DNA from 3 places in the Streptomyces sp. NBC_01320 genome. Region 3 is predicted to be linked to each of the others. Evidence: riboswitches for the same ligand, from Rfam matches in the RefSeq annotation. Region 3 holds a riboswitch; each other region holds the start of a gene.
What was found. Region 3 has a riboswitch for S-adenosylmethionine ahead of OG395_RS14015 (hypothetical protein). Riboswitches for the same ligand answer to the same signal wherever they lie in the genome.

Region 1 (5,590 bases), 5.2 Mb from region 3:
TTCTCGAAGATCTGCACCCACGTGGGCTGCCCGATCAGCCTGTACGAGCAGCAGACGCACCACGTGCTCTGCCCGTGCCACCAGTCCACCTTCGACCTCTCCGACGGCGCCCGCGTCATCTTCGGTCCGGCCGGACACGCCCTTCCGCAGCTGCGGATCGGTGTGAACGCCGAGGGCAACCTCGAAGCGCTCGGTGACTTCGAAGAGCCCGTCGGTCCTGCCTTCTGGGAGCGCGGATGAGTACTGTGACCGACACCAAGCGCAAGGCGCCCGCCGGTGAGCGGGTGGCCGATTGGGCGGACGGCCGGCTCGGGATCTACTCCCTGGCCAAGGCCAACATGCGCAAGATCTTCCCGGACCACTGGTCCTTCATGCTCGGTGAGATCGCCCTCTACAGCTTCATCATCATCATCCTCACGGGTGTGTATCTGACGCTGTTCTTCCACCCGAGCATGAACGAGGTCGTGTACCACGGCTCGTACGAGCCGATGCAGGGCATCCGGATGTCCGAGGCCTACGCCTCGACGCTGGACATCAGCTTCGACGTCCGCGGTGGCCTCCTGGTCCGCCAGATCCACCACTGGGCCGCGCTGATCTTCCTGGCCGGCATGTTCGTGCACATGATGCGCGTGTTCTTCACGGGTGCGTTCCGCAAGCCGCGTGAGATCAACTGGCTCTTCGGCTTCCTGCTGTTCGTCCTGGGCATGTTCACCGGTTTCACCGGCTACTCGCTCCCGGACGACCTGCTCTCCGGTACGGGTGTCCGCTTCACCCAGGGCGCGATCCTGTCCATGCCGATCGTCGGCACGTACATCTCGATGTTCCTGTTCGGCGGGGAGTTCCCGGGCGGCGACTTCGTCGCGCGGTTCTACTCGATCCACATCCTGCTGCTGCCGGGCATCATGCTCGGGCTGCTGGTGGCCCACCTGATCCTGGTCTTCTACCACAAGCACACGCAGTTCGCGGGTCCCGGCCGGACGAACAAGAACGTCGTCGGCATGCCGCTGCTGCCGGTGTACATGGCGAAGGCCGGAGGCTTCTTCTTCCTGGTCTTCGGTGTCATCGCCGTGATCGCGGGCATCGCCTCGATCAACCCGATCTGGGCCATCGGTCCGTACCGCCCGGACCAGGTGTCCACCGGAGCCCAGCCCGACTGGTACATGGGCTTCGCCGAGGGTCTGATCCGAGTGATGCCGGGCTGGGAGATCAACCTCTGGGGTCACACGCTCGTCCTGGGTGTGTTCATCCCGCTGATGGCCTTCGGTCTGGTACTCGCCATCATCGCGGTCTACCCGTTCGTCGAGTCCTGGGTGACCGGGGACAAGCGCGAGCACCACATCCTGGACCGCCCGCGCAACGCCCCGACCCGGACCGCCTTCGGCGTCGCCTGGATCACCGAGTACATCATCGTCTTCATCGGCGGTGGCAACGACCTCTGGGCCACGCACTTCCACCTCTCGCTGAACGCCATCTCGTGGTTCGTCCGGATCTTCATCTTCGTGGGGCCGGTCGTCGCGTTCATCGTGACGAAGCGGATCTGCCTCGGCCTTCAGCGCCGGGACAAGGAGAAGGTGCTGCACGGACGCGAGTCCGGCATCATCAAGCGCCTGCCGCACGGTGAGTTCGTCGAGATCCACGAGCCGCTCGGTCCCGAGCAGCTGCACACGCTCACCGCGCACGAGCAGTACAAGCCGGTCGAGATCGGCCCGACGGTCGACGAGAACGGTGTCGAGCGCAAGGTGCCCGCGATGCAGAAGCTGCGGGCCAAGCTCAGCAAGGGCTACTTCGGCGAGCACAACCAGATCGAAAAGCCCACCGTCGAGGAGTACAAGGAGATCACCAGCGGCCACGGCCACCACTGATCACCTGAACTGATCGCCACAGCAGGAGCCCCGTCCATTCGATGGACGGGGCTCTTCGCTGTCCGTGGGGCTCGATAGGGTGGGGTGTATCCCCTTTATCGGCTGTGGACCCCAGGAGCGGACCATGAACGTTGTGACCCCGATCGGCGGCGACAGCGTGGCGGCTCGTTCCTGGCCGGGCGTGCTGAACCCGCTGATGCGTGGCGAGGACCTGACCGCCGACGACACCGCGTGGGCGATGGACAGCATCATGAGCGGCGAGGCGACCGACGTGCAGATCGCCGGTTTCGCCGTCGCCCTGCGGGCCAAGGGCGAGACCGTCGACGAGGTCACCGGACTCGTCCGCGCGATGTACGAGCACGCGACCACGATCCACGTGCCGGGCCGCACGGTCGACATCGTCGGCACCGGCGGCGACCTCGCCAAGACGGTCAACATCTCCACGATGTCCGCGATCGTCGTCGCGGGCACGGGCGCCAAGGTCGTCAAGCACGGCAACCGGGCCTCCTCCTCGGCCAGCGGCGCCTCCGACGTCCTGGAGAAGCTCGGCGTCAACCTGGAGCTGACCCCGCAGCGTGTCGTCGAGGTGGCGGAGGAAGCCGGCATCACCTTCTGCTTCGCGGTGAAGTTCCACCCCGCCCTGCGGTATGCGGCGAAGGCCCGCAAGGAGCTCGGCGCGCAGACCACGTTCAACATCCTCGGGCCGCTCACCAACCCGGCGCAGGTGCGCTCCCAGGCCATCGGTGTCGCCGATCCGAAGATGGCTCCCATCGTCGCGGGCGTGCTCGCGGAGCGCGGCAACTCCGCGCTCGTCTTCCGCGGCGACGACGGTCTGGACGAGCTGACGACCACGGCGACGTCCCGGGTCTGGGTGGTCCGCGACGGAGAGGTGCGCGAGGAGGCGTTCGACCCGCGCGACGTCGGTCTGCAGCTGGTCCCCGTCGAGGCGCTGCGCGGCGCCGACGCGTCGTACAACGCCGACGTGGCCCGCCGGCTGCTGGCCGGCGAGACCGGTCCGGTACGCGAAGCGGTGCTGCTCAACTCGGCGGCGGCGCTGGTGGCGCTGGACCCGGGCGAGGGCACGCTGAACGAGCAGCTCGCCGCCGGAATGGCGAAGGCCGCCGAATCCATCGACTCGGGTGCGGCCCGGGCGGCGCTGGAGCGCTGGGTGGCGGTCAGCAACACCTGACCGTACGGAAATGTGGCACAGGGCGCAGTCCAGATCTTGGACTGCGCCTTGCACGTCGGCGCACGTATGGCAGGATGCTGGTCAGGTCATGAGTGACAGCGACTACGGCCCCGGCCCGCTGTCCGGCAACCCTCCGTCCGTGGCGGGGTGCCCCGGGTGAAGACCAGGCCGTAGGCAGCGAGGTCTGCGGCAAGCGCGGACCCCTCGACATCTGTGAATGTCACATCCCTGGGGTCCTGGTCCTCAAGGAGCCTCTTGTGAGCAAGCGAATGCGATAGGGCCCAAGGCCCTTCTCCGCACACCCTTTTCTTCTTCCTGTGCTGCCGCGTGTCCGCCGGCGCAGTGAATTCGCCTGCCTCTTACGGGAGTTCGCCATGTCTGTCTTCAGCGCTGTCGCCGACCAGTCCGTTTGTACCCCGCTGCCCGTTCTGGGGCGGGATGTGGCCGTTCCTCTGGTGACCGGTGGTGAAGTCACGTACGCCGCCCTCGACTACGCGGCCAGCGCCCCGGCCCTGCAGCGCGTGTGGGACGACGTCGCCGCGTACGCCCCGTACTACGGCAGCGTCCACCGCGGTGCCGGCTACCTCTCGCAGCTCTCCACGGACCTCTTCGAGAACAGCCGCAAGACCGTCGCGGAGTTCCTCGGCTGCCGCGCCGAGGACCAGGTGATCTTCACCCGGTCGACGACCGACTCGCTGAACCTGCTCGCCGCGGTGCTCCCCGCCGACTGCCAGGTCTTCGTGTTCGAGACCGAGCACCACGCCTCGCTGCTGCCCTGGCGCGACGCCCGCGTCACCTACCTCAACGCCCCGCGCACCCCGGCCCAGGCCGTCGAGACGCTGGAGCGGGCGCTCGCCGACCGCGACCCTTCCCCGAGCTCTCAACTCCGTTCGAGCAGGGGAGGCCCCACCGGTCCGGCGCTGGTCTGCGTCACCGGCGCCTCCAACGTCACCGGTGAGCTGTGGCCGGTGAAGGAGCTGGCCGCCGTCGCCCACGCGCACGGCGCCCGGATCGTGCTCGACGCCGCGCAGCTCGCCCCGCACCACCCGGTGGACATCGAGGAGCTCGACGTCGACTGGGTCGCCTTCTCCGGACACAAGCTGTACGCGCCGTTCGGCTCCGGTGTCCTCGCGGGCCGCGCCGACTGGCTGCAGGACGCCGAGCCGTACCTGGCCGGCGGCGGTGCCTCGCGGAAGGTCGCCCGGCGCACCGTCGGCGGTGTGGACGTGGAGTGGCACTCGACCGCCGCCCGGCACGAGGCCGGTTCACCCAACGTCATCGGTGTCTACTCCATCGCCTCCGCCTGCAAGGCGCTCACCGAGGCCGGCTTCGACCGGCTCGTCGCCCGTGAGCAGCAGCTCGTCACCCGGATCCGCGAAGGCCTCGCCGAGGTCCCCCAGGTCAAGGTGCTGTCGCTGTTCGGCGACGACGCCCCGCGGGTCGGCGTCATCTCCTTCGTGGTGGAGGGCTGGAACAGCTCGCACTTCGCCGCGGCGCTCTCCGCCGAGTACGGCATCGGGGTGCGCGACGGACTGTTCTGCGCCCACCCGCTGGTCCGCACCCTGCTGGGCAGCGACCCGCAGGACCCGGGCGAGTGCGGTGCGCCGGAGGCCGAGCCGGGCGAGCGGTCGCTCAACGCGATCCGGGTCAGTTTCGGCGCCGGCACGCCGGACGAGCACATCGAGCGTTTCGTCCGCGCGGTCAAGGAACTGGTGAACAAGGGCGCCCAGTGGACGTACCGCGCCGAGGACGGCCGCTGTGTCCCGGACCGGGGCGCGGCGCAGGTCTGACGGGCCCGTCACACTTCGGCCGGGGACGGGCAGCACTGCCCGTCCCCGGCCGGAGTACGACGCGAACCTACGCGTCGAGACCGATGGCGAAGGCCGCCTCCAGGTCGTGCTGCGAGTACGTACGGAACGCGACATGTGTGTCGGTGCCCTCGACACCCGGGATCTTGCTGATCCGGCCGGGGATGACGTCCGCGAGGTCGTCGTGCCTGGCCACTCGGACCATGGCGATCAGGTCGTACGTACCGGTGACCGAGAAGACCTCGCTGACATTGTCCAGCGCGGCGATGGCCTCGGCGATCTCCGGAATCCGGTCCACGCTGGTTTTGATGAGCACGATCGCGGTGATCACGGCTGGCTTTCTCCCTCGGTGGCCGTGGCTGGAGCCTTCACTCTAGCCCCACGGCGGTAGCGTCCCCAGGCGTAGACGAAGCCGCAGACGAAGCCGACCACATGGGCGAGATACGCCACCCCGGGACCGCTGCCCGCGCCCTGCGCCGCCATCCACTGCAGCACGAACCAGAAGATCAGCACGATCCAGGCGGGAAAGCGCAGCGGAAGGAAGAGCAGGAACGGGAAGAGGCTGGTCACCCGCGCCCTGGGGAACAGGTAGAGGAACGCCCCGAGCACCGCGGAGATCGCCCCTGACGCGCCGACGAGGGTCTGGTCGGAGCTCGCGTGGGCCGCCGCGTACGCCAGCAGTGCGAGATAGCCGCAGCCGAGGTAGAAGAAGGTGAATTCGGCACGGCCCA
Region 2 (5,590 bases), 2.7 Mb from region 3:
CGGGAACGTGCGGTCCTGGCCGTGGAACGGCGCTCGTGGCCCGGCCCGGGGGCGAAGGAGCGGGAGATCCGGGAGGGCCTGGGCATCTCGCCGACGCGCTACTACCAGCTGCTGAACGCGCTCCTGGACGACCGGCGGGCACTGGAGGAGGACCCGGTGACGGTGAACCGGCTGCGACGGATCCGAGAGGCTCGACGGGGGCGGCGGTGATGTTGCGGCGTCGCCGCACATCCAGCCCCGGCGACGGAGGAGCGGGTGCCCCGGTGCGGAGCCACCGGTTCCGGGAAGGGCGGGCAGGGGAACAGGCAGGGCGCGGGCGCGGGCCGTAGCCGCACCGCACCACCCCCGATACCCTCGATCCATGGGCAGCACTCCGGAACAGTCCCTGCCGACCCCCACCACCCCGGCCGGCCGCGAAGGCCTCGCCGCTCTCCTCGCCCGCCCCGAGCGCGCCGTCGTCGCGCTCGATTTCGACGGCACCCTCGCCGAGATCGTCCCGGACCCGGAACAGGCCCGCGCCCACCCCGGCACCGTCCCGGCCCTGGCCGCGCTCGCTCCGAAGGTCGCCTCCGTCGCCGTGATCACCGGTCGCCCGGCCGACGTCGCGGTCCGGCACGGCGGCTTCGCCGGAGTCCCGGGCCTTGACCACCTCGTCGTTCTCGGCCACTACGGCGCCGAACGCTGGGACGCCGTCTCCGGCGCCGTCCACGCTCCCGCCCCGCACCCGGGCGTCGCCGCAGTCCGCGCCGAACTCCCCGGCCTGCTCGAACGGTTCGCCTCCTGGCGCGGTACCTGGATCGAGGAGAAGGGCCGGGCGCTCGCGGTCCACACCCGCCGGGCCGCCGACCCGCAAGCCGCGTTCGACGCGCTGCGCGGCCCGCTCGGTGCGCTCGCCGCCCTGCACGGGCTGATCGTCGAACCGGGCCGTCTCGTCCTGGAGCTGCGACCGCCCGGCATGGACAAGGGTGTGGCGCTCATGGAGTTCGTCCGGGAGACGGACGCCGAGTCCGTTCTCTTCGCCGGCGACGACCTGGGTGACCTCGCGGCCTACGCGGCCGTGGAGAAGCTCCGCGCCGAGGGCCCCGACGGCATCCCGGGCCTGCTGGTCTGCAGCGGCAGCGCCGAAGTGCCCGAACTGGCTGAACGCGCCGACCTGTTGCTGCCGGGACCGGGAGCCGTCGTGGAGTTTCTCTCGGCCTTGGCGCACCGTCTCCGGTCGGGCCCCACCGAGGTGTGACGGGCGACGTCACCCCTGCCGCAGCGCGTCCAGCTGTTCCAGGAACCACTGCTGCGGCGGCAGCGCCGTCGCCGCAGCGGCCAGCCGCTTCGAGCGCTCCGCCCGTTCCCCGTCCGGCATCGTCAGCGCCTCGTGCAGGGCAGCCGCCGTCGCGGACACGTCATAGGGGTTCACCACGATCGCGTCGGCGCCCAGCTCCTCGTACGCCCCCGCCTCCCGCGACAGCACCAGCGCGCAGCCCGCGTCGGAGACCACCGGGACCTCCTTGGCGACGAGGTTCATGCCGTCGCGGATCGGGTTGACGAGCGCCACGTCCGCCAGCCGGTACGCCCCCAGCGAGCGTGCGAAGTCGTCATTCACATGGAGCAGGACCGGGGTCCAATCGGGTGTCCCGTACGCCGAGTTGATGTCGTCCGCCAGTCGCTGCACCTCGGCCGTGTACTCCCGGTACACCGTCAGGTCCTGCCGCGACGGGTACGCGAACGCCACATGCACCACCCGCTCGCGCCACTGCGGGCGGGTGTTCAGCAGCTCCCGGTACGCCAGCAGCCCGCGCACGATGTTCTTGGACAGCTCCGTACGGTCCACCCGCACGATCGTCTTCCGGCCGGTGCCGCCCACCTGCTCCCGCAGCACTGCCATCCGCTCGTCCACGTCCGCCTCGTGCGCGCGGCGGCGCAGGAAGTCCGCGTCCGCGCCCAGACCGTGCACGCCGATCCTCGTCCGGCCCGTGCCGCCCAGGATCTCCGTGCAGCAGCCGATGAACGCGTCCGCCCACCGCCGGGTCAGGAAGCCCGCCCGGTCCGCGCCGAGCATGCCGCGCAGCAGCTGCTCCGCGATGTCGTCGGGCAGCAGCCGGAAGTAGTCGACCGGCGCCCACGGGGTGTGCGAGAAGTGGCCGATCCGCAGGTCGGGCCGCAGCTCGCGGAGCATGCCCGGGACCAGCGCCAGGTGGTAGTCCTGCACCAGCACCGCGGCGCCCTCGCCCGCCTCCTCGGCGAGCGCCTGCGCGAAGGCCAGGTTGTACGTCTCGAATGACGCCCACTGCCGGCGGAACTCCGCGTCGAAGACCGGATCCAGCGGTGTCTGGTACAGCATGTGGTGGACGAACCAGAGCACCGAGTTCGCGATGCCGTTGTACGCGTCGGCGTGGACGTCGGCGTCGATGTCGAGCATCCGTACGCCCGGCTCGGCGATCCCGTGCCGGACCGCTGCCCTGTCCCCGTCGCCGAGCGCCGCGCAGACCCACAGCTTGTCCTCGACCGCGCTCAGGCCGGAGACGAGCCCGCCGCCGCCCCGTCTGGCGCCGATCGAACCGTCCGCGCGCAGCGCGTACGAGACGGGGCCGCGGTTGGACGCGACGAGTACCTGGGCAGCCGACGTGACCGCGTGCTCGGAGACCATGTTGCGGAATCTAGCCCGATCGCGAACCACCCAAACGTGCGAAGTCAGGCCGCGCGGCGCGAAACGTACTCCGTGATCTCGCACATCGGGGGCCGCTCCTCCGTGTCCACCGGATGGGTGCGCGGTACGAAGCCGTCCTCGCCCCGCTCGAACTGGGTCAGGGCCGGACGTACCAAGTGACCTCGGGACAGCCGGAGTTGAGCGGTGCGATAGATCGCCGCGGCCATCCGTCCCAGCGCCTGGCCGTCCTGGTGGCGGTGTCTGCGTACCCCCACGTCGACCTGTGCCAGCGCGTCCAGCCCGACGGTGTGCAGGGCGTCCACCAGCAAGCCGAGTTCCACTCCGTAGCCGACGGGGAACGGCAGCCGCTCCAGCAGCGAGCGCCGCACCGCGTACTCGCCGCCGAGCGGCTGGACGAAGCCGGCCAGCTGTGGCCAGTGCAGGTTGAGCAGCGGGCGGGCCACCAGTTCCGTGACGCGGCCGCCCTGACCCGCGGTGTCGCCCAGGGGGCGGTCGTACATCGCCTTGACGAACTGCACCCCGGGGTCGGTGAGCAGCGGGCCGACGATGCCGGAGACGAAGTCCGCGGAGAAGTCCCTCAGGTCGGCGTCTATGAAGCAGACGATGTCACCGCTGGTGACCAGGAGCGAGCGCCACAGGACCTCGCCCTTGCCGGGGAGCGTGGGTATGCGCGCGAGTATCGCGTCGCGGTGCACCACTCGGGCGCCCGCCTTCCGGGCGACTTCCGCCGTGCCGTCCGTTGAGCCGGAGTCGATCACCAGCAGCTCGTCGACCAGCGGCACTTCCTCCATCAGTTCGACCCGGATCGTCTCGACGATGGCGCCGACCGTCGCCTCCTCGTTCAGGGCGGGCAGCACCACGCTCACGCTCCCGCGCCGCGGGTCCCGGCCCTTGGCAGCGACGAGCCGGTCCAGCGGGCGGTCGGCTGCCGACCAGGAACGCCTGGCCAGCCAGCTTTCGACCTCTTCCAGCACGGTCGATACTCCCTGTATGTGATCCATCTCGCGGTTCGGACGACTATCTCAACCGTCCGATGCTTCGGTTACAGTCTTGAACAACGCGGATGACCGTCGCATGTCGGGGTCCTCCGCCAATAAATGCCTGGGTCGATGATCCAGTGCCATAGCGCTCATCCAGAGGGACTGAGGGAACGGCCCGTTGAAGTCCCGGCAACCCTCCCGCCGACCGCGAGGTCAGGTGGGGAAGGTGCCAATTCCGTCTCGTGGCGAAATGCGCCGCGAGGAAGATGAGGAGAAAGGGCCTCGCCATCATGGCTGCGCAGACTGTTGCAGTAAGCACCGATTCTTCCACCGACGCCGTCGACCTCGGCCCCGCAGCGGCACTCTCCTGCCGCGAGTGCGGAGAGCGTTTCGAACTCGGTCCCCTTTTCGCCTGCGCGTCCTGTTTCGGGCCGCTCGAAGTGGCATACGACCTGCCGAGCGGCTCCCCGGACGAGCTGAAGAAGCGCATCGAGGCCGGACCGAACAACATCTGGCGCTACGCGCCGCTGCTGCCCGTCCCCGCCGATGTCGCGGACAAGCCCAACATCAACCCCGGCTTCACCAAGCTGGTCAAGGCCGACAACCTCGCCCGTGAGCTGGGCGTCACCGGCGGTCTGTACGTCAAGGACGACTCCGGCAACCCGACGCACTCCTTCAAGGACCGCGTCGTCGCCATCGCCGTCGAGGCCGCCCGCGCCTTCGGTTTCACCACCCTCTCCTGCTCCTCCACCGGCAACCTCGCCGGTGCGGTGGGCGCGGCCGCCGCCCGGGCCGGCTTCCGGTCCTGCGTGTTCATCCCGCACGACCTGGAGCAGGGCAAGGTCGTCATGGCCGCGGTGTACGGCGGTGAGCTGGTCGGCATCGAGGGCAACTACGACGACGTCAACCGCTTCTGCTCGGAGCTCATCGGCGACCCGCTCGGTGAGGGATGGGGCTTCGTCAACGTCAACCTGCGCCCGTACTACGGCGAGGGCTCCAAGACGCTCGCGTACGAGATCTGCGAACAGCTCGGCTGGCAGCTGCCCGACCAGCTCGTCATCCCGATCGCGTCCGGCTCGCAGCTCACGAAGATCGACAAGGGTCTTCAGGAGCTGATCAAGCTCGGTCTCGTCGAGGACAAGCCGTACAAGATCTTCGGCGCCCAGGCCGAGGGCTGCTCCCCGGTCTCCACGGCCTTCAAGGCCGGTCACGACGTCGTGCGCCCGCAGAAGCCGAACACGATCGCCAAGTCCCTGGCGATCGGCAATCCGGCCGACGGTCCGTACGTCCTGGACATCGCCCGCCGCACCGGCGGCGCGGTCGAGGACGTCAACGACGAACAGATCGTCGACGCGATCAAGCTGCTGGCCCGCACCGAGGGCATCTTCGCCGAGACGGCGGGCGGGGTGACGGTCGGCGTGACGAGGAAGCTGATCGAGGCGGGTCTGCTGGACCCGACGCTCACCACGGTCGTCCTGAACACCGGTGACGGTCTGAAGACTCTGGACGCGGTCGCCCCGACGACCGGTCCGACCGCGACCATCCGGCCCAGCCTGGACGCGTTCCGCGACGCCGGCCTCGCCAACGGCTGACCCGACCACCCGAGACGTAAGGAAGGCACCCGCATGAGCGTCAAGGTCCGTATCCCCACCATCCTGCGCACCTACACGGGCGGCGAGGCCGAGGTCCCGGCCGAGGGCTCGACCCTCTCCCAGGTCATCGAGTCGCTGGAACAGAACCACCCGGGCATCGCCGCGCGTGTCCTGGACGACCAGGGCAAGCTCCGCCGCTTCGTGAACGTGTACGTCAACGACGACGACGTGCGCTTCGAAGGCGGCCTGGAGACGGCCACCCCGGACGGCGCGGGCATCTCCATCATCCCGGCGGTCGCGGGCGGCTGCTGACCTGTAGTCGGCCCCTGCGGCCGACTTCGCAGCGTTACCGGAAT
Region 3 (5,590 bases):
GTCCTCGCCAGGCTCGTCGGTTTCCCGGACGCGGAGGGAGCGGACATCGCGCAGGTGCTGAAGGATCTCGCCGACGGCGGTCCCGAGGCGCAGAGTGCACACATGCGGTTCGGGGAGCACATGCAGCGGCTGGTCGCGGCCAAGCGTGCCGTGCCCGGAGACGACGTGACCTCCAGGATGCTGGCGTACCACGAGCCGTTCACCGACGAGGAATACGTCCTCGACCTGATGGCCATCACCGCCGCCGGACATCTGACCACGGCCGACTGGATCAGCAACTCCCTGCGGCTGATGCTCACCGACGACCAGTTCGCCGACTCCCTGGCCGGCGGCCTGCACAGCGTGGCCGAAGCGATGAACGAGGTTCTCTGGGAGGAGAGCCCGACCCAGATCCTCGCCGGCCGCTGGGCCGCCCGCGACACCCGGCTCGCCGGCCGGGACATCCGCGCCGGGGACATGCTGCTCCTCGGCCTCGGGGCGGCCAACTCCGACCCGCACGTACGGCAGCACATCACCGCCGACGGAATGTCCGGCCAGAGCGGCAACAGCGCCCACCTGGCTTTCAGTTACGGCGAGTACCGCTGCCCGTTCCCCGCGCAGGAGATCGCCGAGACCATCGCCCGGACCGGCATCGAAGTGCTCCTCGACCGGTTGCCCGACCTCGCCCTCGCGGTACCCGCGAAGTCGCTCGTCCGGCGGCAGTCCGCCTTCCTGCGGGGGATGACCTCGCTGCCCGTCCGGTTCACGCCCGTACGCATGACAGGAGACTTCTCTTGAACTGTCCTCACGCCGCCGCCCACGAGGCCACCCCAGGGGGCGGGACCGTGGTCATCGACCCCATGGTCCAGGACCTGGACGGGGAGACGGCGCGCCTGCGCGACGCCGGGCCGCTCGCCAGGATCGAGCTGCTCGGAGTCCCTGCCTGGACCGTCACCCGGCATGCCGAGGCACGTCAACTACTCGTCGACCCAAGGCTGGTGAAGGACCTCGACGCCTGGGGGCTCTGGCAGAGCGGTGCCGTGACGCATGACTGGCCGCTGATCGGCATGATCGATGCGGGGCGGTCCATGTTCACCGTGGACGGCGAGGCACACCGGCGGCTGCGCACCAAGACCTCCCAGGCGATCACACCACGCCGGCTGGAGGCCATCCGCCCGGACATCGAGAAGTTCACCGAGGAGCTGCTGGACGCCCTGGCCGAGCAGGGCAAGGACGGCGTCGTCGACCTCAAGTCCGTGTTCGCCCAGCCGCTGCCCATGCGGGTGGTCGGCATGTTGATGGGTGTGGACGAAGCCGAACACCCCATGCTGACGAAGAGGTACAAGGCCTTCTTCTCCATGCTCACCCCGCACGAGGAGCGGCTTGCCCTGCTCGCCGAGCTGGACGTCTTCTACGCGGCGCTCGTCCGCAAGAAGACAGCGGAGCCGACGGACGACCTCACCAGTGCGCTCATCCTGGCCGACGAGGGCGGAGAACCGCTCACCGAGGAGGAAGTGGTCGGCAACCTCAAGGCCATGGTGGCGGCAGGCCACGAGACCACCATCGGGCTGATCCTCAACGCCGTACGGGCCCTGCTCGCCCACCCCGAGCAGCTGCATATGGTGCTCGACGGCGAGATTCCGTGGGACACGGTGATCGAGGAGACGCTGCGCTGGGACACCCCCACCACCCACCTGCTGATGCGGTTCGCCACCGAGGACATCCAGGTCGGCGACCAGGTGATCGCCAAGGGGGAGGGCGTCGTCATCTCCTACCGGGTCATCGGCCGCGACGTCGAACAGCACGGCCCGGACGCCGACGCCTTCGACATCACCCGGCCCACACCGATCCGCCACATGACCTTCGGTCACGGCCCGCACATCTGCCCCGGCGCGGCACTCTCCCGGGTCGAGGCGGGGATCGCCCTGCCCGCACTGTTCAGCCGCTTCCCCGGGCTGAGGCTCGCCGTGCCGGACGAGGAGCTCCGCAAGCTGCCGGTGATGACACAGAACGACATGGAGTCCTTCCCCGTGCTGCTGAACGGCTGAACGGGGGATAGTGCGGGCCGCCCGCCGTCGTCCCGCCTCTCGGGGGGACGGGGGGCGGCCCACACAGAACTCGGCAGTGGTGAGCGATATCTGACCATGCGTCGACCATGGCGGTCAGTGGGTTAGGGTTTCTCGTAGGTCATGAGTTCCAGTGCGCAGCCCCGGCTGGCTGGACGGCACCCCGCTCCGCTGCGGGTGCTCCGGGTGACGACCTGCCCCGTGCACGACGTACGGGGAACAGCGGACCACCGGGGTGTGAGCGTCCGGGGTCCACGATCCCGGGAAGGCGATTCCTCACCATGCTCCCCGATCTCTTCCGTACCGATGGATGCTCCCGGTACAGCCCCGGTCATCATCTGCACTGGATCCACGCCAAGAAGTGCAGCCAGGAGCCGGGCCAGGCCGTGGAACTCCTGCTGACCTCGGACGATGTCCGTGACGACGGGTGGGTCGGGCTGCGCCCCGCGTTCGACTACGCCGAGGAGCTGCCCGATGTGTGGATGCACGCTCCGCACGTGCTCCGGGAGCTGCTCACCGAGCACCGCGGACGGGTGTTCTGGCTGCCGCGCTGGCACGCCCTGCGGATCGAGCACCAGGGCGACGCGGCGGTGGGGCTGGTGAACGTCGGCTTCGAGAGCGGGGCGCTGTGCGCCACCGATGCGCCCGGTTCGCGGCAGGCTCGTGGGGGCGTCGCGTACGGCTTGTAGCCGCGCGCCTTGTACGGCGGGTGGCCCGACCGTCCGCCGGTTGGGCCACGGGGCGGGTGCGTGCGTGTGTGATGCATTGACGGGAGAAGTGTTCGATTCGGCGCTGAACACGCCGGGACCTCAGGCCGGTCACCCGGCCGTTCGTTCGGCGGGGGTCGCCAGCACGCCCGAGGCGTCCCCGAGCCAGCCTCGTTCGCGTGCCAGCAGCGCGATCTGGAAGCGGGTCCGCGCGCCGAGGAGTTCGGCGGTCTCGCTGATGTGCTTCTGGATCGTTCGTCGGCTCAGCCCCAGGACCCGGGCGATCGCGTCGTCCGTCAGACCTGCGCACATCAGGGAGAGGATGTCGCGCATCCGTCCCGGAGGCTGGCCGTCCGGTTCTGCCGCAGTGATCGCCGGCCGACCGGGGACGTTGTCCAGCGACACCGGGGTCGCCCGTTCCCAGACGCTTTCGAAGAGCGCGGTGAGCACGTCGAGAAGCGTGGCCGAGTGCACGATGAGTGAACCCGCGGACGGATCCTCCTGCCGCAGCGGCATGATGCCGACCGTCGCATCGAACACCACCAGTTTCATCGGGAGCCCGGCCAGCAGCCGCAGTTCCCCGCCCCGGGCTGTGCCGCTCAGGGCGGTGCGCAGCGAAACGGTGTCCGTCATCCCGTCGGTGTCGTACACCGACCGGAGCCGTACTCCGTCGGGCACCGGCACCTCGAGGGTCGGCCGCGCGTCCGAAACAGTTGCGGGGTCAGTCGGCACCGAGGTGCGGTCAAGCACCGCGGACCGGGTGACGTACGGAGGTTTGGCGAGGTGGAGCACCTCGTGCCGACTGGACGCGAGCAGCTGCGCGTAACGCACCCCCACCTGCTCGGCGCTCTCCACCACCTCGAACAGGTCGGAAGTGACCCGACGGTGCGACGCCGAGCGGTATGCCTCGTGCAACCGCTCCATGTACAGCTCCGCCCGCGCCAGTTCCTGCCGCCTCTGGGCCAGCAGCGAACCGAGGGTGGAGCGGGGCGGGCCCGCGCTCCAGCGCGTGGGCCGGTCACCGACGCGGATGACCAGGTGTTCGTTCTCCAGTGCCTGTAGGGCGCGTTCGGCGGCTGCCGGGGTGGCCCCGAGCGCTTCGGCGACCGCCTCGCTGCTCAGCTCCGGCCGCGTGACCAGGCATTCGAGTACCCGGCCGGCCAAGACGCCCAGACCGGTCCCGGCCCACGGCACATCCGATGACACCGCCACAGCTGTCCCCCTTTTCGGTGTGCCGAGGCCGATCGTACGCGGCGGTGTCGGCCGGAGGGATCACGCGCTCGTTACATCCCCGTACGGCCTGGGCGCACCCGTTCCGTCCTGGCTGTTCCTGTTCTCATCTGCGCAGTTGCGCGAACCCGCCGTCCGGACCTCCTTGCCCGACGGATCGCGCGCCGGACAGGGTGATCACAAGCCGCCGACGCGACGGTGCGTCGAAGCCCTGTTCGGTCACTCGGGACCCAGTCGAGACATGTCGGCACGTGGGAGACATTCATGCCACAGCTCAACCCCGCACCGATGCGCGGGAGGCGGACCTCCGGGCTCGTCGCCGTGTTCGGCGCCGCCGGCCTGCTTGCGGCGGTGACACCGGCCCGGGCGGCCGCACCCGACGCGACGCCCGTCGCCGAGGTGGTGCCCGGCACGATCACCGGGACACATGCCGACGCCAACGCCGGTCTTCCGGTCCTCCGTACGCCTCCGCGGGCACCGGCCGAAAGGTCGTCCGGATCGACGGCACGACCAGCGACACCGATCTGGTGACACGGTCCCGCCCCGCCGGGAACTGCGGCTGAGCCGCACCACCTACGGCGACCGCCGGACCCCCGCCGGTGGCCGCCCCCGACTTCGATCGTCCGACCTTTCGTCGGAACAAGTGAGTTGGTGCCGCAGCGCCCCAAAGGTCCATGTCTTCGCCGCATGGCCAAGCGCTCGCACACCGCCTTGTCCGACAACAGGAAGGCCGACAGCGCCGACGATGTCCTGGGGCAGCGCGAGCCGCTTCAGCCGATAGCCGGCCGCGGCCCCATCTTTCGCTGCCCTCGCAGAGGGCGGTGGCAAATTCCGTCCCGATCACTGCCGGTGCGAGCGCGACGACCCACACCCGCGTCGCATCGCACACCGTCACGTCGGAGGCACTTCCAGCCTCTGGTTCCCCACCCCCGCCGGCCGTCACCACACGTCCGGACAGAAGGAGATACAGCAATGCCGAACAACCTCCGTAACAACAGGGCCACATCGCCTCAGGAACCCCATTCCTCCCCTCGTGGAACCTCCACATACGGGCGCGTCGCGGCAACTGCGGCCGTCGCTGTGGCCGCGCTCATCGTTTCGGCCCTCCCCGCCTCGGGCACCGTCTCCGCCCCGGTCGGTACGGATCAAGCACCACGGCAGATATCGGCGGAGCCCCGACCCGGTGCCAGGGCCGTCGCGCTGTCCCCCACGCAGCGCAGGAAGCTGCTCGAGGCCGCGACCGACGCTCGTGCCATCACGGCCCGTTCACTGAAGCTGGGCGATCGGGAGGAGCTGATACCCAAGGATGTCGTCAAGGACGCCGACGGCACCGTGCACACCCGCTACGAGCGCACCTACGCCGGCCTGCCCGTCATCGGCGGCGACCTGGTGGTCCACGAGCAGGGCGCGGCTCGTACCGTCACCAAGGCCTCGGACGCCAAGGTGTCGGTGCCGACGACCGAGGCCGCCGTCACGGCCGCGACGGCGAGGAAGTCCGCCCTGGCCGCCGCGAAGAACGAGAAGACCCGGGACGCGACCCCGAACGGTTCATCGAAGCTGGTCGTCTGGCTCGGGGACGAGAAGCCCACGCTCGCCTGGCAGTCCGTC

Region 1: another riboswitch for S-adenosylmethionine. It lies ahead of OG395_RS37130 (aminotransferase class V-fold PLP-dependent enzyme); the one in region 3 lies ahead of OG395_RS14015 (hypothetical protein).
Region 2: another riboswitch for S-adenosylmethionine. It lies ahead of thrC (threonine synthase); the one in region 3 lies ahead of OG395_RS14015 (hypothetical protein).

Annotation. Positions count from the first base shown of each region.
Region 1 covers NZ_CP108390.1:8,157,121-8,162,710, forward strand. The annotation lists gene qcrA (cytochrome bc1 complex Rieske iron-sulfur subunit) at 1-240, shown strand, start outside; gene qcrB (cytochrome bc1 complex cytochrome b subunit) at 237-1,862, shown strand; gene trpD (anthranilate phosphoribosyltransferase) at 1,987-3,051, shown strand; SAM riboswitch class IV at 3,136-3,253, shown strand; gene OG395_RS37130 (aminotransferase class V-fold PLP-dependent enzyme) at 3,426-4,841, shown strand; gene OG395_RS37135 (Lrp/AsnC family transcriptional regulator) at 4,909-5,190, opposite strand; gene OG395_RS37140 (rhomboid family intramembrane serine protease) at 5,187-5,590, opposite strand, start outside.
Region 2 covers NZ_CP108390.1:5,692,166-5,697,755, reverse strand. The annotation lists gene OG395_RS25855 (DUF3263 domain-containing protein) at 1-210, shown strand, start outside; gene otsB (trehalose-phosphatase) at 362-1,237, shown strand; gene OG395_RS25845 (alpha,alpha-trehalose-phosphate synthase (UDP-forming)) at 1,247-2,641, opposite strand; gene OG395_RS25840 (glucosyl-3-phosphoglycerate synthase) at 2,686-3,636, opposite strand; SAM riboswitch class I at 3,789-3,915, shown strand; gene thrC (threonine synthase) at 3,933-5,234, shown strand; gene OG395_RS25830 (MoaD/ThiS family protein) at 5,268-5,546, shown strand.
Region 3 covers NZ_CP108390.1:2,991,882-2,997,471, reverse strand. The annotation lists gene OG395_RS14025 (cytochrome P450) at 1-777, shown strand, start outside; gene OG395_RS14020 (cytochrome P450 family protein) at 774-2,027, shown strand; SAM riboswitch class IV at 2,165-2,274, shown strand; gene OG395_RS14015 (hypothetical protein) at 2,327-2,734, shown strand; gene OG395_RS14010 (helix-turn-helix transcriptional regulator) at 2,864-3,964, opposite strand; gene OG395_RS14005 (hypothetical protein) at 4,247-4,513, shown strand; gene OG395_RS14000 (M4 family metallopeptidase) at 4,955-5,590, shown strand, end outside.